3 regions of the Variovorax sp. LjRoot290 genome follow, and region 2 is predicted to be linked to each of the others. Evidence: riboswitches for the same ligand, from Rfam matches in the RefSeq annotation. Region 2 holds a riboswitch; each other region holds the start of a gene.
What was found. Region 2 has a riboswitch for glycine ahead of ACSQ9A_RS03210 (FAD-dependent oxidoreductase). Riboswitches for the same ligand answer to the same signal wherever they lie in the genome.

Region 1 (6,626 bases), on a different contig from region 2:
CTTCCTCAACGGAGCCGCTGATCACCCATGGAACACCTATGCCAAGGATGCCCTAGCGTCCTATGCGCAATCGAAAACAACGCTTGCGGGCGGAAGCGCAACGGCCACGGCAAAGTTCGCGGCCCTGATCAATGCCGATGCGGATGAGGTCACGTACGTTCCGAGTACATCGATGGGTGAGTACCTCGTCACGAAGGCCCTCGGCTTGCCCGAGTCTGGCGGGCGGGTAGTGACCGACGCGCTTCACTTCGTCGGGTCTTTCTACATGTACGAGCAGTATCGGCTCCGGGGGGTGAACGTCATCACCGTTCCAATGGACGCGGACTACCGCATCTCACTTTCCGCTCTGGATGCGGCAATCTCACCCGGAACCAAGCTCGTTGCGATTTCGCATGTGTCGCTGTACAACGGATTTACCCATGACCTCAAGGCCGTATGCGACCTGGCGCATTCGCGTGGGGCGCTCGTGTACGTCGACCTGATTCAGTCCGCCGGCAACATGCCGATTGACGTCAAGGCGGCAGGTGTGGACTTTGCCGCATGCGGAACGTACAAGTGGCTCATGGGCGACTTCGGCTTCGCGTTTCTGTACGTGCGCAAGAGCCTTCTGCCCCAACTCCAGCGCCCATGGTATGGCTATCGCCAGACTCGCAACTTTGCGGCTCCGATTCTTCATGTGTATCCGCTTGATCCGCCGGGCAGCGTCCCATACGAGAGCGTTCAGATCAACTCGGTCGCTGGGTATTTCATGGGATCCTTCCCGGCAAGTGCGGTCGAGGCTGCCTGCGCGGCATCGATCGACTGGATTCAGAGCGTGGGCCCCGACAAGATCCAAGCCTATCGAAAGCCTATGACCGACGCTTTGCAGAACGGCCTGAGGGCCAGAGGCTTTCAAGTGGTGACGCCGACCGATTCCAACTCCGCCATCGTGACATTCGCCTATCTCAACGCATCCCAACTGGCGCCTCGCCTTGCACCCGCGAAGATCGAGATTACCTTGCGCGCAAATCATGCACGCATCTCGCCGTCCGTCTTCAACGACATGAGCGACATCGATAGACTTCTTGCAGCGATCGGTACCCCATGAGTTCCAAACACTTTCAAGCAAATCCACTGTCTTGCGTCTTTGGCGCCGCCGGCCACTTGATACCTCCCGTAGCGCTCGCTGGCCTGGCGATCGTTTTAATCAGCGGCTGTGCGGCTCCGAAGCACTTGAACTCCGGAAAGGTTCTTCCCACAACACTTCCATTTTCCGAAGCAGTGCAAGTGGGCTCGACACTCTACCTGTCAGGCCAAATTGGGAACATCCCCGGCAGCCTCAAGCTGCCACCTGGCGGCATTCAGCCGGAGGCCAAACAAGTGATGGAGAACATCAAGACATCACTGGAGGTGCATGGATACACGTTTGCCGACGTAGTGAAGTGCACCGCGATGTTGGCCGACATGAATGAATGGAACGCCTTCAATGACGTCTACAAGACCTATTTCTCGGCGGGGAAATTTCCCGCACGCAGCGCGTTCGGATCGAGCGGACTGGCCTTTAACGCTCGTGTCGAAGTGGAGTGCATCGCGGCGCGCTGAGTTCGCGAAGCATCATGGCGCCTCGAGCACCTCATTCGCGGCGAGATCGACTAGGCCTCCTCCTTCCTGCATCTTCTTGGTCGTTGACATGAGCAAGCGTTGGCCAAGCTGAGCGATCTTGCCGCCGACATTCGCTTCCAGTTGGTAGGTCAACCTTGTCCCTTCCGGTGTGTCCGCCAGGGCCACTACGGCTGAGCTCTTGGCAAAACCCGCAACGCTTCCCTCGCCCTCGCCGACCAGCCGATAGCCGTTCGGCGGATCCCGATCGAAGAGGCGGACTTTGCCCCTGAATCGCGCCTTTAGCTGTCCGAACTCGAAGCGCATGATCGCGGCGAACTCGCCGTTGGACCTCTCCTCGATCTCTTCGCAGCCGGGGATGCACTGCTTCAGGATCGCGGGGTCGTTCAGCGGAATACACAGTCGCCAGGGAGGCAGGGACGACGTACTCACCAGCTATGTCAAGTGCCATGTCATATTGCAATCATGCAAACAGTCACGTAGGACCTCCGTTTCGAATGACCAAAAGGTTAGGGCAGCGTCATCCGCGCGGCAAATAGCATTCGCGGAGGGCACGATGCCGAAAAGCTATGGCGGGCTGTGGACCTGACGATGCAGCTTCTGGGACGCCGAATTGCGCCGGTACTTCGGAGCTGCGCCACCGGCGTGCGCAAGTACTTGTGCACCGTCTTGCGCGACAGGCTTGTGGCCCTCACGATCTCGCGCACCGCCTTGTTCTTGCGGTGGCACCGCTTAAAAAAGCATCGGGGTAGGCTGAACACGCGGGTCAAATTTGAAGCCCAGCGCCGGCCATACAGCGTAGTCGTCGGCGGTGGCCAACAAGCTGGCGCGAACGATATGGTGGTGTTGGCACGCGGACAGGCGTGGAGACCTGCGGCGTGGCAGCAAGTGCACTGGCAGGAACCTAGAAACTACCGCTTCGAAGGAGAGCAAGCGACCACGCGTGTGATGCGCCAGACAGGTCGGACCGGGATGGGGACACTCCGATAGGGATCAAGAGCACCAATCTCGATGATCAGGGAGCCTCGTCAGCGAATACCATCAGGGCCAGCAGGCATCACGCCTGCACAACAGGCCGAATATGAGACTGCAGCCCTGCCTCCTGATCCTTTACACACAAGTTGCTTGTAATCCGGGAGGCGCCATATAAGCATTTCCCTAGCAGTGTTCTAGATTTACCGAGTCCTTCATCTAAAAAGGCGGTCTTCACGGTTGGTCCGCGTCGCGTCGTGTATTGCGCCCGCGCTGAAACGCAGTCTAGCCAATAGAGCCCGGCCGAACTCGTAGAGTGCCCAAGCTCAGCAGGACGACGTCTTCAGCGAGCTCGCGCGCACCAACAGGTGGTCGTGCCCGACCTCACCGAACTCGTTGATGACCACCACCGTGTCCGCCACGCCGGCATCGGCCAGCAAATGGCGTAGCAGCGTGGGTGCCGCTGCCGAGGAAGCCGGTCAGCGCATTTATCGGCACACAGCCGTCAGCCCAGGCCGCGGCGTGGTTCATCGTCAGGCCAACTCGAAGATGGCATCGACCTGGACAGCGACGTTGCGCGGTAGCGAATTGCAGCCGACTGCGGCGCGCGCATGCCGACCCGCTTCGCCGAACACCTCGACCATCAGGTCGGAGGCGCCGTTGATCACCTTCGGATGGTCGCCGAACTCGGGGGTGGAATTAACGAAGCCGCCGAGGCGCACGCAGCCCGCGACGCCATCGAGGCTGCCGCCCAGGGCCGTGCGCAGCTGGGCAAGGATGTTGATCGCGCACAGTCGCGCCGCCTTCTGGGCGTTCTCGATCGAGACGTCCTGGCCGACCTTGCCCACGTACTGGTCCTTGCCGCCGGCGGTCGGCACCTGGCCCGCGATGTAGATCAGCGAGCCGCTCTTTCGGGCCGGCACATAGTTGGCGACGGGGGCGACCGCCTTCGGCAATTCGATGCCGAGTTGGGTCAGGCGTACGTCGGGTCCTTGCGTTGTCATTCTCTGGTGTCCTTGGAAGTAAGTGGTCAATTGCCGAAATAGAGGTCGTCGAGTGGTGCGGAGAGCAGATCGTCGGCATTCGGCTCGGCAGCCAGTGTGGCCTGCCGGTCGATCACGGTCACTTCGTGGCCGAGTTGCTGGAGGTAGTAAGCCGAGGTCACGCCGAGCATGCCGGCGCCGAGAACGATCACGCGCATTTCGTGAACCTATGAGGTTGCAGCGCTTGAACGCGGAGAAACGGAAGCTCGAAAAGAAAGCAACCGGACCATGCGTCCAAGTTGCCGCTCCCCCTGTCCTCGGTACCTGAGAGATTCACCCGCTGCGCCCGCAGCGAGTTTGCTCCTTCGGTGCATCACATGACGTGATGGCTCTCCAGACGGCTTTGACAGCTGATGCAGTACAGGCTCATCACGTGAGCCGACCTGAGCGTTTATGGGAGTTTGCGCCTTCGGTGGAGCCGCTTCGCGCGGCCCGCTCTCCTGCTATATCGAAGTCTATTCGGATCGTTGCTGGAAGTCGATAGTGCCGCAAGGGGTCGGGAGCCAACCAGCCTCTCGTTGTTCGAGCGCCAAGCCTGGAACGTGAGGCAGGGGAGTTGAAAAAATCAGAACTGGCCGGCCAGCGCGCGGCCGTCGTGATGAGCCTGGTGCAGGCGGCAAGCTCTGCGGCCCCGATCCGCACGCGTACCTAAAGACGTCCTGCAGCGCCTGCCCACGCACATGGCCAGCCGCATCGACAATCTCCTGCCGCACCGCTGGCAATCGATGAAGCGCCCTCCCGGCGAGACCGCCGTGAGCGGCCAATTGCCGCGTGCCGCCGGTCGCAGTCGTCAAGGATCGGACGGCCATCCGCTTACCTTCTATGCGACAAGTGCCATGAGCATCCGATTGCGCGCGGACATACTGCAACTGCTACGATTGCCGACCTTATGGCAGGAGAGTCCACGATGATGCCGGTTTCTGGTGTGAAGGCCGAATCCGCCAAGCTGGCGCGGCGGCGAGTGAAGGTCGGCTTCATCCTCCTTCCAGGCTTCACGATGTTTTCGTACTCTGCCCTGGTTTATATCTTGAAGCATTGCACCGACCCGGCAGCCGCGGTCGGAGTCGACTTTGAATATGTCGTTCTAGGACAAAAGCCAGCGCAAACGACCTGCGGGGTCCAAGTACCTCCGACAGCGCCCCTGCACGCTGCTCGCGATTGCAACTACGTTTTCGTGATAGGCGGGAAGACAGCTGCTCCTGTCGAGGACCGCAGATCGATTCTGGAAGCACTCACAAGCGCCGATATGAAGGGCGCAACTCTTGCGGGAATAGGTTCCGGACTATTTGTGCTAATCGAAGCCGGATTTTTCGATAGATTGCCCTGCGCAACAGATTGGTATCGCGGCGCCGACCGAGATACCCGTTTTGCGGAGGTGCAGCAAATCTCAGGCCTTAACTTGGTCGTGAGCGGCAGGCGAGTTAGCTGTGCGGGAGGGCTAGCGGCACTGGAACTCGGATCATGGCTTTTAGAACGTCATTATTCCGCTATCGGCGCCGAGATTCCCGCGCCGCAAGAGCTTTCGGCCTCCCCCACCGAAACTGAGCAGAATTCTGGAACAAGAGAAAATCCACTCGATGCGAGAGTACTTCGGGCGCTCAAGATCATCGAAAGAAATCTTGGACAGCAGCCATTGAAGGTTGAATCTCTTGCGTCAACCTTGGGGGTTTCTAAGCGGCAGATAGAACGGCTTTTCCAGCAGGAAATGAAGCAGCCGGTCCAGCAATATTGCCGTCAGTTTCGACTTGCTTATGGATATTGGCTTCTTTTAAATAGCCCCAAGTCAATAACGGAAATCGCGACAATCACCGGTTTCTCCGATAGCTCTCACTTCAATCGATGTTTCCGGGCTCAATTTGCAACGACCCCATCACAAGCACGACAATCAAAGGTAAGCGTGGATGACGTTATATCGCCGCAATGGGCTTCTCTCTACGAAAGCATTGTAAAGAGTGATCAGGATTTAGACTTATCGCGATCGAGGAAGTCAGTTTACACAAATCTGGCTCACTCAGTAGTTGGTTCTTCAAGCAGGATCAATCACGATGGCGGCTTGACCGAGCCAGAAATGCACTTAGCGACAGCCCGAAAACTGTTCAAACAACCGAGCCACCTCTAACAACTCCTCGGCAAGCAGCTTGTTGAGTTTGGCGTTCTCGTCCTCGAGCTGCTTCAGGCGCTTCGCTTCGGAAGCGTCCATGCCGCCGTGACGGTCCTTCCAGCTATACAGCGTCATTTCCGAGTCGCCGTGCTCGCGGCCGAGATCGACGGGCTTCGCACCCGCCGCCTGCTCGAAACTTCAATGATCTGCACATCCGGTAAGCCTGGCTCGCTTCATCAATCCGTCATTCCAAGTTGACGGACTTCCCTGCCACTACGCTGGTACGGTTGGGAGGGGGCAGGTGACCGATCTCTCCCGTACCCTTAAACGATACTCCTCGAATCCCGATTGCCGGCCTATCAGAGCGATAGGCCGGCTTTCCGGTTCCCTATATCGGAGCGATCAGATCGCCGCCGTGACGATGAACTCCACCTTGAATTTCGGTGTGGTGAGCTTGGCTTCGCTGGTGGCGCGGGCCGGCGGGTTGACTGGATCGATCCAGGCTTCCCAGACGGCGTTCATTTCGCCGAAAGTGGCGATATCCGAGAGATAGATGATCGTCTGCAGGATCTTCGACTTGTCACTGCCGGCGGCAGCGAGCAGGCGGTCAACGTCGGCAAGTGCGCTCTTGCACTGGTCAGTGACGCTCTCGCCTTCGCCGACCCGGCCGGCGAGATAGACGATGTTACCGTGGACGACGGCGTTGCTCATGCGGGCGCCCGGTTCGATGCGCTGAATGCTCATGGAGTTCTCCTGGAAAAATTGAGCTGTGGGAAAAGGCCCCGCGCGAAAAGCGGGGCCGGGAAAATCTTTAGCCGCAAAGATGCTGGCTCTTTGAAGCACACGTGCGACTAGGTAGATTTAGGTAGGTCGCCCTTCGCCGCGCATGATGGACTGGGCGAATGAGACAA
Region 2 (6,626 bases):
CGGCGAGGACGCGCGCGGCTACGGATTTCTGAAGGCGAACTCGAGCTCGGGCCTGAGGCCGCTCACGATCCGGGCAATCGACTTGCCGGCGCCGCAGGCGTTGATCCAGCCGCGCGCGCCCGGCGCGACATTGAGGAACAGGTTGAACAGGCGGGTCTTGCCGATCATCGGCAGCCCGTCCCGGCTGACGGCATGCACGACCGTCTCGAGGGAGGCATGCGCCGTGTCGGCCGCGCCGGGCAGCAGCGTTTCGATGCGGCGCAGGATGGCGTCGACGCGGTCCGAATCGGGCTCGCTCTCTTCGTCGAAGCTGGCGCGTACCGTGGCGGAGACCCGCAGGCAGTCGCTGCCCGGCGTTTCGATGCGCCGGATGCCCAGCTTGCCCTGCCGGTCGCGCAGCGCGACGCGCGGTGCGCGGGTCGCGTCCTTGAGAGGGATCGTGACGATGTATTCGCGCAGGAAGCGAAAAGGCATGGCGATCTTCAGCTTTTCGGCGTGCATCGCGCTGGAGATGCCGAGCGCCAGCACATAGGCCTGGCCGCGCAGGACGACGGGCTGGCCGTCGGCATCGAGCAGCTCGACATGGTCGATGCGGCCTGCGCGCTCCTCCAGGGAGATCACCGTGTGCTGGGTCAGGAAGCGCACGCCGGCCGCGCGGCACAGGAACACCATGCTGGCCGCGAACTGGGCCGGGTCGCGCGCCGCCGGATCGTCGAGCGAATAGGCTGCGCCGGCGAGCTCGCCGCGCAGGGCCTGCAGGGCCGGCTCGATGCGCAGCGCCTCTTCGGCCGAGACCAGGCGCTCCTCGCATCCCAGCTCTTTCCAATGAGAGGCGCGCGCCAGCCGGGCGTTGAAGGCGTCGGCATCGGTGTAGATGCTCAGCAGGCCCGGGTTGCGCTGGCCCGGGGGCACGCCGGCTTCGTCGCGCAACGAACGCACGATGTCGCGGCTGTAGGCGCCCAGGCGGACGAGGTGTTCGATCGGCTTGGATTTCGGCGCCTCGCCGATGGCGCGATCGAGCAGCTTCGCGAAGCGTCGCCGCAGGCGCACGTACAGCCCCACCCATTTCGCGCGGGCGGCACGGCGAGCGGCGGATTGCCGAAGAAGCTGGTCGGCCGCGGCCGTGACGACCGTGTCGACGCGCCCGCGCGCCTTGGCGGCCGGCGTGGCATGCCTGTCGACCACCGTCACTTCGTGGCCCAGTTGTTGAAGGTAATAGGCCGATGTCACGCCGAGCAAGCCGGCGCCGAGTACAACCACGCGCATGTCCAGATCCTTTTGGGATGGCATGAACGGCGGGTTTGGGCGCTCACTGTGCGGAGCTGCCGTAACCCGGGGTTCAGATGCCGCTCCCCCTGTCCTTGGTACCTGAGAGATTCATCCGCTGCGACTTGCAACGGACTTGCTCCTTCGGCGCATCACCTGGCGTGATGACTCTCCAGACGGCAATTGACTAAATGAGCAGTGATTCGAACCGATGCAAGGTTCACCTGAGCGTTCATGGGAGTTTGCGCCAACGGTGGGATGTCGATGCATCCGCTTTTCTGCGGTAAGAATCTTAGCTTAGAAACCGGTTTCCTGGCCGTCACGCGCGGCGCAGGCGGGTGAACAGCTCGAACTCCCAATTGCGCATGCCCAGCAGCAGCGTGTAGCCCTCGCGCTCCTTGGGCGAGAGCTTCTGGTCGGTCTGGTGTTGCTGGGCGAAATCCTGGGCCACGCGCTGCAGCCGGTCCAGAAAGGCCGGCGCCAGCGAGCGGCTGATCGAGCCGTGAACCAGCAGCAGGCCTTCGGCCGGCCCGTCGAAGCCGCCTCGGTAGTAGTCGAGCACCACGTTCTCGCGGAAGAAGTCCATCACCGGCCCGTGCGGGCGCCAGCGGAAGGTTTTGGCGAGTTTCAGGCGGTAGCGGTTCAGCGGCCGGAGCTCGATGATGCCGATGCGGTCGAGTTGCGCGAGGTAGCCGATGCATTCCGCCTCGCTGATCCGGTAGGCGGTCACGATCTGCTCCAGCGTCCACTGGCTCAGGACGCAGATGGCCAGGAGCAGCAGCTTCTTGTCCTTGACCACGGCCTTTTCCTGCTCGAGCGTCAATTCCTTGAGCAGCGGCTGCGCATCGGCCACGCGGCGGGCGAGTTCGGCGAAGTCGATCTTGAGTGCACGGCAGATCGCATCGACCCGCGTGAGCGGCATGTCGCCCTTGGCGAGCATGCGCTTGACGCTGGATTCGGCCATGTCGAGCGACTTGGCGAGATCCGCATAGGTCATGCGGGCGGTTTTGAGCTCGTTCTTGAGAGCCTGCACAAGGTCGACGGTGGTGCTCATGGCGGGAGTATTGGGATTTGATACCTGAGGTCGTGAAAAAGTACTCCGTATCGATTCTCGATGCTCCCGGAGCGGTTGACAACCTACATTCCGCCGCACACACATCACCCGGAGCCCGCCATGCCTCTGCCTTGTCTGACCCGCCGCGAACTTGGCCTCTTGTCCCTCTTCGTCCTGCTCCTGCTGCTTGCGATCGCCGGCCCGGCCCTGCCGGCGCCCGGCCTGGGCGGCGCGCCTTTCGCCGACGACCGCGGTTGGCACGGCGTGCCCTATGCGATGGACGTGCTGAGCAACCTGCCTTTCGCGGTGATCGGCGTCTGGGGGCTGCGCTGGCTGCGCTGGCTGGAACGGGCGCACGAGGAGGCGCAGGACGCCGCGCCGCTGCCCCAGGCCATGGCCCAGCCGCCGGTCAACACGCTCGACTGCGCCTGGATGTTCTTCGCGGGCCTGATCCTCATCGCCGCCGGCTCGGCCTTCTACCACCTGCAGCCCGACGGCCTGCGGCTGGCGGCGGACCGCGCCGGCATGGCGGTGGCCTTCGCCGGCCTGATCGGCTGTGCCGTCTGCGAGCGAGTCAGCGCCCGCGCCGGCTGGCCGGCCGCCTGGTTCACGCTGACCGGCGGTCTGCTGGCGGTGGCCGTCCACCAGGTGAGCGGCAACGTGCTGCCGTGGGCGCTGGTCCAGTTCGGCGGCATGGCGCTGGTGCTCGCGCTGGCACTTGCCAAGCCCCTGGACGGCGCCATCGGCCTCAGGCTCGGCTGGGTGATCTTCTTCTACGCGCTGGCCAAGCTGCTCGAGCTGTCGGACCATGCCATTTACGAAGCGACGCATCATCTGATGTCGGGCCACAGCCTCAAGCACCTGGTCGCGGCGCTGGCGGCGCTGCCGGTGCTGCATGCGCTGCAGTCCATGGGACGGCAGACGCTGCGGCACAATCCGGGCGCGGCCGCGGTGACGGCCTGAGGAACCCGCCAGGGAATTCGCATGACAGCACCGGTCGACGCCTCCATTGCCATCGCGCCCGAAGCGCATGCGCACGCCAATCAATTCGCCTTGCTCGGGCAGCGGAGGTTCGGCCCGTTCTTCTGGACCCAGTTCGCTGGCGCGGCGAACGACAACCTCTTCAAGTTCGCATTCACCGTGATGGTGACCTACCAGCTGCAGCTGGGCTGGATGCCGCCGGCCATGGCGGGATTGGCCATCGGCGCACTCTTCATCCTGCCCTTCCTGCTGTTCTCGGCGACCGCGGGGCAGCTCACCGACAAGTACGACAAGACGAAGATGATCCGCTTCGTCAAGAATCTCGAGATCGCGATCATGGCGGTGGCGGCGTGGGGCTTCATGCGTGCGGACGCCGCGGTCCTGCTGGGCTGCGTGTTCCTGATGGGGCTGCATTCCACGCTGTTCGGTCCGGTCAAGTTCGCCTACCTGCCGCAGGTGCTTGATGCGCGGGAGCTCACCGGCGGCAACGGCATGGTCGAGATGGGGACCTTCGTCGCCATCCTGCTGGGACAGGTGGCCGGGGGCCTTCTCGTGGCATTGCCGCAGGTCGGCCACACCACGGTGGCGGTGGCTTGCGTGCTGTTGGCGCTCGCGGGGCGCGCGGTGGCGCAGGCGATTCCACCCGCGCCGGCCACCGATCCGGGCCTCGTGATCAACTGGAATCCGTTCAGCGAAACCTGGCGCAATCTCAAGCTGGCGCACGGCAACCTGGTCGTGTTCCGTTCGCTCCTGGGCATCTCGTGGATGTGGTTCTTCGGCGCCGTGTTCCTGAGCCAGTTCCCGAGCTTCGCGAAGGAGGTGCTGCACGGCAACGAGCAGGTCGCCTCCCTGCTGCTGGTGGTGTTCTCGGTCGGCATCGGCATCGGCTCGCTGCTGTGCGAAACCCTGAGCCGCCGCCAGGTGGAGATCGGCCTGGTGCCGCTGGGCGCGATCGGCATGAGCGGGTTCGCCATCGATCTCTACTTCGCCTCGCGCGCGCTGCCGCCCGCGGCGGAGATGGGGCTCGCTGCCTTCATGGCCCAGTCCGTTCATTGGCGCGTGATGGCCGACCTCGGCCTGCTGTCGCTCTTCGCGGGGCTCTACAGCGTGCCGATGTACGCGCTGATCCAGCTGCGCAGCCAGCCCACGCACCGGGCTCGGATCATCGCGGCCAACAACATCCTCAATGCCCTGTTCATGATCGGCAGCGCGGTCATCGCCGGCGCGCTGCTCAAGGCCGGCTTCACGATCCCGCAGATCTTCTTGTTTACCGGCATCGCCAATGCGGTGGTGGCCTTCTACATCTTCATGCTGGTGCCGGAGTACCTGCTGCGCTTCGTGGCCTGGGTGCTGTCGCGCATCGTCTACCGCTTCGACGTCAAGGGCGAGGAGCACATTCCGGCCGAGGGCGCTGCCGTGCTGGTCTGCAACCACGTGAGCTTCATCGATGCGGTGCTGCTGATGGCCGCGAGCCCGCGGCCGATCCGCTTCATCATGGACCACCGCATCTTCCGCGTGCCGGTGCTCGGCTGGCTGTTCCGGTTGGCCAAGGCCATTCCGATCGCGCCGCAGAAGGAAGACCCGGCAGCCTATGAAGAAGCCTTCGCGCGCGCGGTACAGGTGCTGCGCGAGGGCGATCTGCTCGCCATCTTCCCCGAGGGCGCGATCACGCGCGACGGCAGCCTGCAGCCCTTCAAGGGCGGCGTGATGAAGATCCTCGAGGCCGCGCGTGCCGAGGGCATCGATCCGCCGGTGATCCCGATGGCGCTGACCAATCTCTGGGGCTCCTACTTCAGCCGCGTCGAGGTGCGCGACGGCGAGAACGTAGCCATGGTGCGTCCGTTCCGGCGCGGCTTTTTCAGCCGGGTGGGGCTCCATGTCGGCAGTGCGATGCGGCACGCCGAGGTGCAGCCCGAGGCTTTGCAGCGGCGCGTGAGCGGGCTGCTGGAAAGCCAGCCGAGCTGATGCTGTTCCTGCCTGACGGCTTCTGGTATTCAATCACCTGGTTTGGTGACAGCGGCTTCCTGCTGCCCGTCGCGGCCTGGATTGCCGTGTGGCTGGGCGTGCGGACGGTCACACGGCCGATCGCATGGCGCTGGCTCGCGCTGTTCGGCTCCGCCGGCGCCATGGTGGCCGCTTCGAAGATCGCCTTCATGGGCTGGGGCATCGGCAGCGCCATGCTCAACTTCACCGGCATCAGCGGGCACACCATGCTCTCGGCCAGCGTCTGGCCGGTCGCCTTCTGGCTGACCGCAGCGCATTGGGAACCGCGCGTGCGCGTCTCCGCCGCCACGCTCGGCTGGGTCTTCGCTGCGCTCATCGGGCTGTCGAGGCTGGCGATCTATGCCCATTCCAAGTCGGAGGTGGCCGCCGGATTCGCGCTGGGCGCGGCCGTCAGCGCGTTCTTCCTGTGGCAGCAACAGCACCGGCCGCCGCCGCGGCTTCATTGGATCCTGCTGCTGATCAGCATGGTCTCGCCGATGCTCTTCCTGCGCCCCGGCACTACAGCGCCCACGCACGACGCGCTCGGGGTGATCGCGGTGCGGCTGGCCGGTACGGAGCGGCCCTTCACGCGCGACGACCTGCTGCGCCGTCGGGTGCGCCAAGGTATCGACTAGAGATACCGGAGGCGTCGCAAGGTGCCACTGGTGCAGTAATTTGCGCCTCGCCGAGGAAGTGCGAACCATCATTCGCGCACCTTCACTACGCCGCGAGGCATTCATGCAACCCTTCTCTTCCACCGTTTCCATCCAACGCGACACCCGTGCCTGGCAAGTCCAGGTCTGGATCTCCTTCGGGATGGCCGTGTTCCTCTGCGCGACCGGGCTCGGCTGGCTGCCGGGGCAGGCGCTGGACCGCGCGTTCATGGTGATGGGCTACGTGTTCTGCCTCTCGGCCGCCTTCGTGCTGGCGAAGTTCGTGCGTGACAACCAGCGCGGCACCACGCCCGGTGCCGGCGACACGCCGATGTGGAAGCTGGTCGTCTGGGGCGGCTTCTTCACCGCGATGGGCCTGACCGGCTGGGGCCTGCTGCGGATGGAGATCAGCGAGACCTACAAGGCCTTTCTCGGCGTGAGCTGGCTGTTCCTGATCAGCTCGGCCTTCACGCTCGCCAAGACCCTGCGCGACCGCCATGAAGCCTATCTCGCCGAGGCGCGCCTCCAAGGCCGCCGCGAAGCCCGCGCCGAAACCGGCCAGGGCGAATGAAGCACTCCATACACCTCATCTTTCGAAAGCACATCATGAAGAAGTCCTTCGTCACGGTTCTGATGGCGGCTTGCGCCGCGATGGCGGGTGTTGCCGTCCCGCTTCACGCTCATGCACA
Region 3 (6,626 bases), 1.5 Mb from region 2:
CGGGCAGTTCCGCGAGCTGCTGCGTGAAGCGCGCGACCGGGAGTCGATGCTGGCCGCCGCATCCGCCATGCTCGGCGAGATCGAGAAGCTCGCGGGTGCCGAGCGCGCCACGTCGATCCGCGAACGCATCGACAAGCTGCTGCCGCCCCAGCTCGTGCATTGAAATCGGCCCCGACGGCCGCCATGGCCGCATCCGGACAAACTCGGCGTCTCCTCTGACAAGACGAGGAGGGATACTCGTCGCGTCGCGCCCATCCGGCGCCCCAACCCTCCCTTCTTTTTTCTGTCAACAGGCATGACGAACTACGGTTTTGTTCATCTGGAGTACGGGAGTCAGCATCGTGATCATTCGGTCCAGGTGCTGACCAAGCTGCGAAGGCAGTTGGCCGGCGAGAGCGATCGTGTCGTTCTCGCGATCGTCGACAACGCCAGGTCCACCGGAGGCGAAGCATTGCGCAATGCGGAATGCGAGGACGGCTTCGTCATCGCAGGCGACAACTCCAACCGCGAATTCACTGGGTGGGACCAAGGAGTCGCAGCCATTCTTGCCCGCAGCGGCGAGCCCGACGTGTGGATCTTTTCGAACGACACCGTCGCGCGAAACCACGGATGGAGCGAACGCAGGGTGGCCGGCTTCGGCGGTGAAATCAAGAGGCTGGGGCTGCACCCGGGCCCGTGGCTCTTCGGCGAGATCAACGATTTTCCGCGCTCGACGATGACGCCGCTCGGTCCCCTGCTCGAATGGGTTTCGACCTACTGCTTCGCGATGAACGGCAACCTGCGCCGCCAGCTCGGTGCGCTTTCGCCGGGCAACGAATTCCTGGATTCGCTGGTCTACGACCGCTTCGAACCCGAGCACCGTCTGTTTCGCGACAGCGTCGACGAGGCCTATGTCGATTTCGTGTCAGCCTGGCTGATCAAGGACGAGAGCGATCCGTCCAGGCAGCGCAGATTCAAGTGGTCCCACGAATGGCACAAGGCCAGTGCGCTCTCGCCGGAGAACTTCGACGACCTGCGCATGAAGGCGCGCTGCGTTCTCTCGGAGAGCATGCTCAGCGTGCGCGCCCGGCAGCTGGGCGCCGACATCCGCTCGCCCTACGACGCGCGCAATGCCAGAGCGCACATTCGCAGCTCCCTGCAGCTCGTCGCCGACAAGCTGTGGGAGAAGTTTCTGCTCAGGCGGCTGCGCCTGGAGCGCTCCTGAGCGGCCAGGACCGGGCTCATCCCTTACACTCGGACGGGTCAGGAGAGAGCCTCGCAGCGCGGGGCCGCCGAAGGCGCAGGTCCCCTCGAAAAACGGGCCCGAACGCTCAGGCAAAAGGACTGACGAAGCGCCCCATTTTCCGGGCGTTTCCTTGCTGGAGAGAGGCGGCGCATCGCGTTTTTTGTTCGCAGTGCCGTCCACCGAAGGAGCAAACCCCGATCGTGGGGCGAATCTCTCAGGTAAAGCGGACAGCAGGGGTGGCCCATGGCAAGAATGTCATGGATCTGGACTGCCCCTTTGGAGAGTGCCTTGGCCTCCGCATCCGACGATCTGCAAAAGACCCCGCTCTACGACCTGCACCTGGAGCTCGGCGCCCGCATGGTGCCCTTCGCGGGCTATGTGATGCCGGTGCAGTACCCCGCCGGCCTGATGGCCGAGCACAAGCACACGCGCGAGGCCGCCGGCCTGTTCGACATCTCCCACATGGGCCAGCTGCGCCTGGCTGGCCCCGATGCCGCCGCCGCGTTCGAGAGCCTGATGCCGGTCGACGTGATCGGCCTGGCGCCGGGCAAGCAGCGCTACGGCCTGCTCTTGAACGACGAAGGCGGCATCCTCGACGACCTGATGTTCTTCAACGAAGGCCACGACTCGCTGTTCGTGATCGTCAATGGCGCCTGCAAGGTGGCCGACATCGCGCACATCCAGGCCAGGATCGGCGCGCGCTGCCAGGTGCTGCCGATGCCCGACCACGCCCTGCTGGCGCTGCAGGGCCCGCAGGCCGTGACCGCGCTGGCCCGGCTCGCGCCCGGCATCGAGCGCTTCGTCTTCATGACCGGCGGCGCGGTGCAGATCGGCGGCATCGCGGCCTTTGCCACGCGCAGCGGCTACACGGGCGAGGACGGTTTCGAGATCTCGGTGGCCGCCAAGGATGCCGAAGCGCTCGCACGGCTGCTGCTCGCCCAGCCCGAGGTCAAGCCCGTCGGCCTGGGTGCGCGCAATTCGCTGCGGCTCGAAGCGGGCCTGTGCCTCTACGGCAACGACATCGACGAGACCACCACGCCGGTCGAAGCCTCGCTCAATTGGGCGATCCAGAAGGTGCGGCGCACCGGCGGTGCGCGCGAAGGCGGCTTTCCGGGCGCGGCCAAGGTGCTGGCGCAACTCACGGCGGCCAATGGCGTCGCAGGCCACCTGGACCACCACACGCTCAAGCGCAAGCGCGTCGGCCTGGTGGCGCTGGAGCGCGTGCCGGTGCGCGATGGCACGCTGCTCGAATCCTTCGAGGGCGCGCCCATCGGCCAGGTGACCAGCGGCCTGCTCGGCCCCACGGTCGACCGGCCGGTCGCGATGGCCTACGTCGCGCTCGCCTATGCCGAGCCCGGCACCCGCATCCAGGCCATCGTGCGCGGCAAGCCGGTGCCGATGGAGGTGAGCACCATGCCTTTCGTGCCGCAGCACTACTACCGCGGTTGAATTCTTTTCTTCAAGGAGCCTTTCATGAGCATCAAGTACACCAGGGACCACGAGTGGGTCCAGGCGGTCGGCGACGGCGTCGCCACCGTCGGCATCACCGTTCATGCGCAGGATGCGCTGGGCGACGTGGTCTTCGTCGACCTGCCGGAAGTCGGCAAGAGCTACAGCCAGGGCGATGTCGCCGGCGTGGTCGAGTCGGTCAAGGCGGCGGCCGACGTGTTCATGCCCATCACGGGCGAGATCACCGAAGTCAACGAGGCGCTGCGCGCCGACCCTTCGCTGGCCAACAGCGCGCCCGAAGCGGGCGGCTGGTTCTTCAAGATGAAGATCAGCGACGCCTCGCAGCTCGATGCACTGCTCGACGCCACCACCTATCAAAAGTTCGCCGACGAAAACTGAACCGAACACGCCAATGCCGAAGTCTTCCCTGCCCTCCCTCAGCGAACTCGAGAACGCCGAGGAATTCATCGCCCGCCATATCGGCATCGAGGCCGATGACGAAGCGCGCATGCTCGCCGCCGTCGGCTCGACCACCCGCGCCGAGCTGATCGACGGCATCGTGCCGCCGGCCATCCGCCGCACGAAGCCGATGCGCCTGCCCGCCTCGGTGACGGAGGCCGACGCGCTGGCCGAGCTGAAGGCCATTGCGGCGAAGAACAAGGTGGCGAAGAACTTCATCGGCCAGGGCTACTACGGCACCCACACGCCCGGCGTGATCCTGCGCAACGTGCTCGAGAACCCGGCCTGGTACACCGCCTACACGCCCTACCAGGCCGAGATTTCGCAGGGCCGCATGGAGGCACTGGTCAACTTCCAGACCATGGTGTGCGACCTCACCGGCATGGCCATCGCCAATGCCTCGATGCTCGACGAGGCCACGGCGGCGGCCGAGGCGATGACGCTCGCCAAGCGCAGCGCCAAGAGCAAGAGCAACGTGTTCCTGGTCTCGGGCGACTGCCATCCGCAGACCATCGAGGTCATCAGAACGCGCGCGGCGCCGCTCGGCATCGAGGTCAAGGTCAGCACCGTGTCGGAGACCCTGCCGCACCTGATGGCCAGCGGCGATTTCTTCGGCGCACTCGCGCAGTACCCCTCGACCACCGGCCACGTGCACGACCTGCGCCCGCTCGCCGGCCACGCCCATGCGTGCGACGCCGCCTTCTGCGTGGCGGCCGACCTGCTGGCGCTCACGCTGCTGGCGCCGCCCGGCGAATGGGATGCCGACATCGTGTGCGGCACCACGCAGCGCTTCGGCATGCCGATGTGCAACGGCGGCCCGCACGCGGCCTATCTGGCCTGCCGCGACGAGTTCAAGCGCTCGCTGCCCGGCCGCCTGGTGGGCGTGAGCGTGGACACGCAAGGCCAGCCGGCCTACCGGCTCGCGCTGCAGACGCGCGAGCAGCACATCCGGCGCGAGAAGGCCACTTCCAACATCTGCACGGCGCAGGTGCTGCCGGCGGTGGTCGCGAGCATGTACGCGGTCTACCACGGGCCCGAAGGCCTGACGCGCATCGCGCAGCGCGTGGCTGCGCTCACCGCGGTGCTGGCGCAGGGCCTCGAACAGATGGGCCGCGAGCTGGCCAATGAGACCTCCTTCGACTCGCTCACCGTCAAGACCGGCGAGGACACGCCGAAAATCCAGGAGCGCGCGCAGGCGGCAAGCATCAATCTGCGCCAGCGTCTGCAGAACCACCTGGGCATTTCGCTCGACGAGACCACCACCCGCGCCGACATCGAGACGCTGTGGGCCCTGTTCGTGCCTGCCGGCACGCCGATGCCGCGCTTCGACGAGCTGGCCGGCAGCATCGCGCCGCGCATCCCCGAGGACCTGCGCCGCACCAGCGCCTTCCTCACGCACCCGGTGTTCAACACCCACAAGAGCGAGACCGCGATGCTGCGTTACATCCGCAGCCTCTCCGACAAGGACCTGGCGCTCGACCGCAGCATGATCCCGCTCGGCAGCTGCACCATGAAGCTCAACGCGACCAGCGAGATGATCCCGATCACCTGGCCCGAGTTCGCCAACATCCATCCCTTCGCGCCGGCCGAGCAATTGCAGGGCTATGCGCAGCTCGACGCCCAGCTGCGCGCCTGGCTCTGCGAGGCCACCGGCTATGCGGGCATCAGCCTGCAGCCCAATGCCGGCTCGCAGGGTGAGTACGCCGGCCTGCTGGCGATCAAGGCCTTCCATGAAGCCAAGGGCGAAGGGCATCGCAACATCTGCCTGATCCCCTCCTCCGCGCACGGCACCAACCCGGCGAGCGCGCAGATGGTCGGCATGCAGGTGGTGGTGACGGCCTGCGACGCGCAAGGCAACGTCGACATGGACGACCTGAAGCGCGCCTGCGAGAAGCACGGCGACAAGCTGGCCGCGGTGATGATCACCTACCCCAGCACGCACGGCGTGTTCGAAACCCGCGTCAAGGAACTCTGCGAGATCGTGCATGCGCACGGCGGCCGCGTCTACGTGGACGGCGCCAACATGAACGCGCTGGTCGGCGTGGCGGCGCCCGGCGAGTTCGGCGGCGACGTGAGCCACCTGAACCTGCACAAGACCTTCTGCATTCCGCACGGCGGCGGCGGCCCGGGCGTCGGGCCGGTGTGCGTGGTCGAAGATCTCGTGCCTTATCTGCCGGGGCATGCGACGGCAGGCGTCGCGTCCAACGGCGTCGGCGCCGTGTCGGCCGCGCCGCTGGGCAATGCCGCGGTGCTGCCGATCAGCTGGATGTACTGCCGCATGATGGGTGCCGTGGGCCTGCAGGCCGCCACGGAGATCGCGATCCTGAGCGCCAACTACATCAGCTCCCGCCTCAAGGAGCACTACCCCACGCTCTATGCGAGCCCCAACGGCCACGTGGCGCACGAATGCATTCTCGACCTGCGACCGCTCAAGGACACGAGTGGCGTGACGGCCGAGGACGTGGCCAAGCGGCTGATCGACTACGGCTTCCACGCGCCGACGCTGAGCTTCCCGGTGCCGGGCACGCTGATGGTGGAGCCGACCGAGAGCGAACCGCTGGCCGAGCTCGACCGCTTCATCGACGCGATGATCGCGATCCGCGGCGAGATCCGCCGCGTCGAGGAAGGCGTCTGGCCCAAGGACGACAACCCGCTCAAGCATGCGCCGCACACCGCGGCCAGCCTGCTCGTGAGCGAATGGACGCATCCCTACTCGCGCGAGCTCGGCGCCTTTCCGCTTGCCACGCTCAAGGGGGCCAAGTACTGGCCGCCGGTCGGCCGCATCGACAACGTCTACGGCGACCGCAACCTGTTCTGCAGCTGCGTGCCGGTAGGCGAATACGCCTGATTGCACCCGTTCGGGCTGAGCTTGTCGAAGCCGGCCCCGCGCAACAAATTTTTACAAAGAGCAGGGTCGCGCCTGTCGATCCCGCCGTCGCTGCTTCGACGTCCAGGTAGAGCCCCGATTCCAGCGGGCTCCCAACCCCAGGAGAAACGACATGCGATTCATGGTGATTGTGAAAGCGAGCAAGGATTCGGAAGCCGGCGTGATGCCCACCGAGCAGCTGCTCACCGAGATGGGCAAATACAACGAAGAGCTCGTGAAGGCCGGCGTGATGCTGGCCGGCGAGGGACTGCAGCCGAGCTCGAAGGGCGCGCGGGTGCGGTTCGAAGGCAAGCAGCGCACCGTGATCGACGGGCCCTTCAGCGAAACCAAGGAGCTGGTCGCCGGCTACTGGCTGTGGCAGGTGCGCTCGAAGGACGAAGCGATCGAATGGCTCAAGCGCGCGCCCTTCACCGACAACGAAGAGGTCGAACTGCGCCAGGTCTTCGAGATGGAGGACTTCGGTGCCGAGTTCACGCCCGAACTGCGCGAGCAGGAAAAGCGCTTGATGGACGAGATCAAGAAAAAGAAGTGAAGCCACCCATCAAGTCAACGGAGATCCCAAGATGAAATTCATGGTCATTCGCAAGGCCGACCCGGACACCGAGG

Region 1: linked by a shared signal. The riboswitch ahead of ACSQ9A_RS31340 (FAD-dependent oxidoreductase) and the one ahead of ACSQ9A_RS03210 (FAD-dependent oxidoreductase) in region 2 are both predicted to bind glycine.
Region 3: linked by a shared signal. The riboswitch ahead of gcvT (glycine cleavage system aminomethyltransferase GcvT) and the one ahead of ACSQ9A_RS03210 (FAD-dependent oxidoreductase) in region 2 are both predicted to bind glycine.

The regions. Positions count from the first base shown of each region.
Region 1 covers NZ_CAXURW020000002.1:504,647-511,272, reverse strand. Annotated here, with positions in the region: gene ACSQ9A_RS31360 (aminotransferase class V-fold PLP-dependent enzyme) at 1-1,087, shown strand, start outside; gene ACSQ9A_RS31355 (RidA family protein) at 1,084-1,581, shown strand; gene ACSQ9A_RS31350 (SRPBCC family protein) at 1,594-2,031, opposite strand; gene ACSQ9A_RS31345 (RidA family protein) at 3,105-3,575, opposite strand; gene ACSQ9A_RS31340 (FAD-dependent oxidoreductase) at 3,602-3,772, opposite strand; glycine riboswitch at 3,856-3,961, opposite strand; glycine riboswitch at 3,977-4,067, opposite strand; partial or broken gene ACSQ9A_RS31335 (transposase domain-containing protein) at 4,180-4,336, shown strand; gene ACSQ9A_RS31330 (GlxA family transcriptional regulator) at 4,504-5,733, shown strand; partial or broken gene ACSQ9A_RS31325 (transposase) at 5,710-5,907, opposite strand; gene ACSQ9A_RS31320 (RidA family protein) at 6,118-6,459, opposite strand; gene ACSQ9A_RS31315 (alpha/beta fold hydrolase) at 6,577-6,626, opposite strand, start outside.
Region 2 covers NZ_CAXURW020000001.1:612,394-619,019, forward strand. Annotated here, with positions in the region: gene ACSQ9A_RS03210 (FAD-dependent oxidoreductase) at 19-1,266, opposite strand; glycine riboswitch at 1,346-1,452, opposite strand; gene ACSQ9A_RS03215 (helix-turn-helix domain-containing protein) at 1,586-2,320, opposite strand; gene ACSQ9A_RS03220 (hypothetical protein) at 2,441-3,283, shown strand; gene ACSQ9A_RS03225 (MFS transporter) at 3,305-5,266, shown strand; gene ACSQ9A_RS03230 (phosphatase PAP2 family protein) at 5,266-5,919, shown strand; gene ACSQ9A_RS03235 (YiaA/YiaB family inner membrane protein) at 6,023-6,508, shown strand; gene ACSQ9A_RS03240 (hypothetical protein) at 6,544-6,626, shown strand, end outside.
Region 3 covers NZ_CAXURW020000001.1:2,152,211-2,158,836, reverse strand. Annotated here, with positions in the region: gene ACSQ9A_RS10940 (hypothetical protein) at 1-163, shown strand, start outside; gene ACSQ9A_RS10935 (hypothetical protein) at 296-1,204, shown strand; glycine riboswitch at 1,234-1,336, shown strand; glycine riboswitch at 1,349-1,466, shown strand; gene gcvT (glycine cleavage system aminomethyltransferase GcvT) at 1,478-2,674, shown strand; gene gcvH (glycine cleavage system protein GcvH) at 2,699-3,073, shown strand; gene gcvP (aminomethyl-transferring glycine dehydrogenase) at 3,087-5,981, shown strand; gene ACSQ9A_RS10915 (YciI family protein) at 6,133-6,552, shown strand; gene ACSQ9A_RS10910 (YciI family protein) at 6,584-6,626, shown strand, end outside.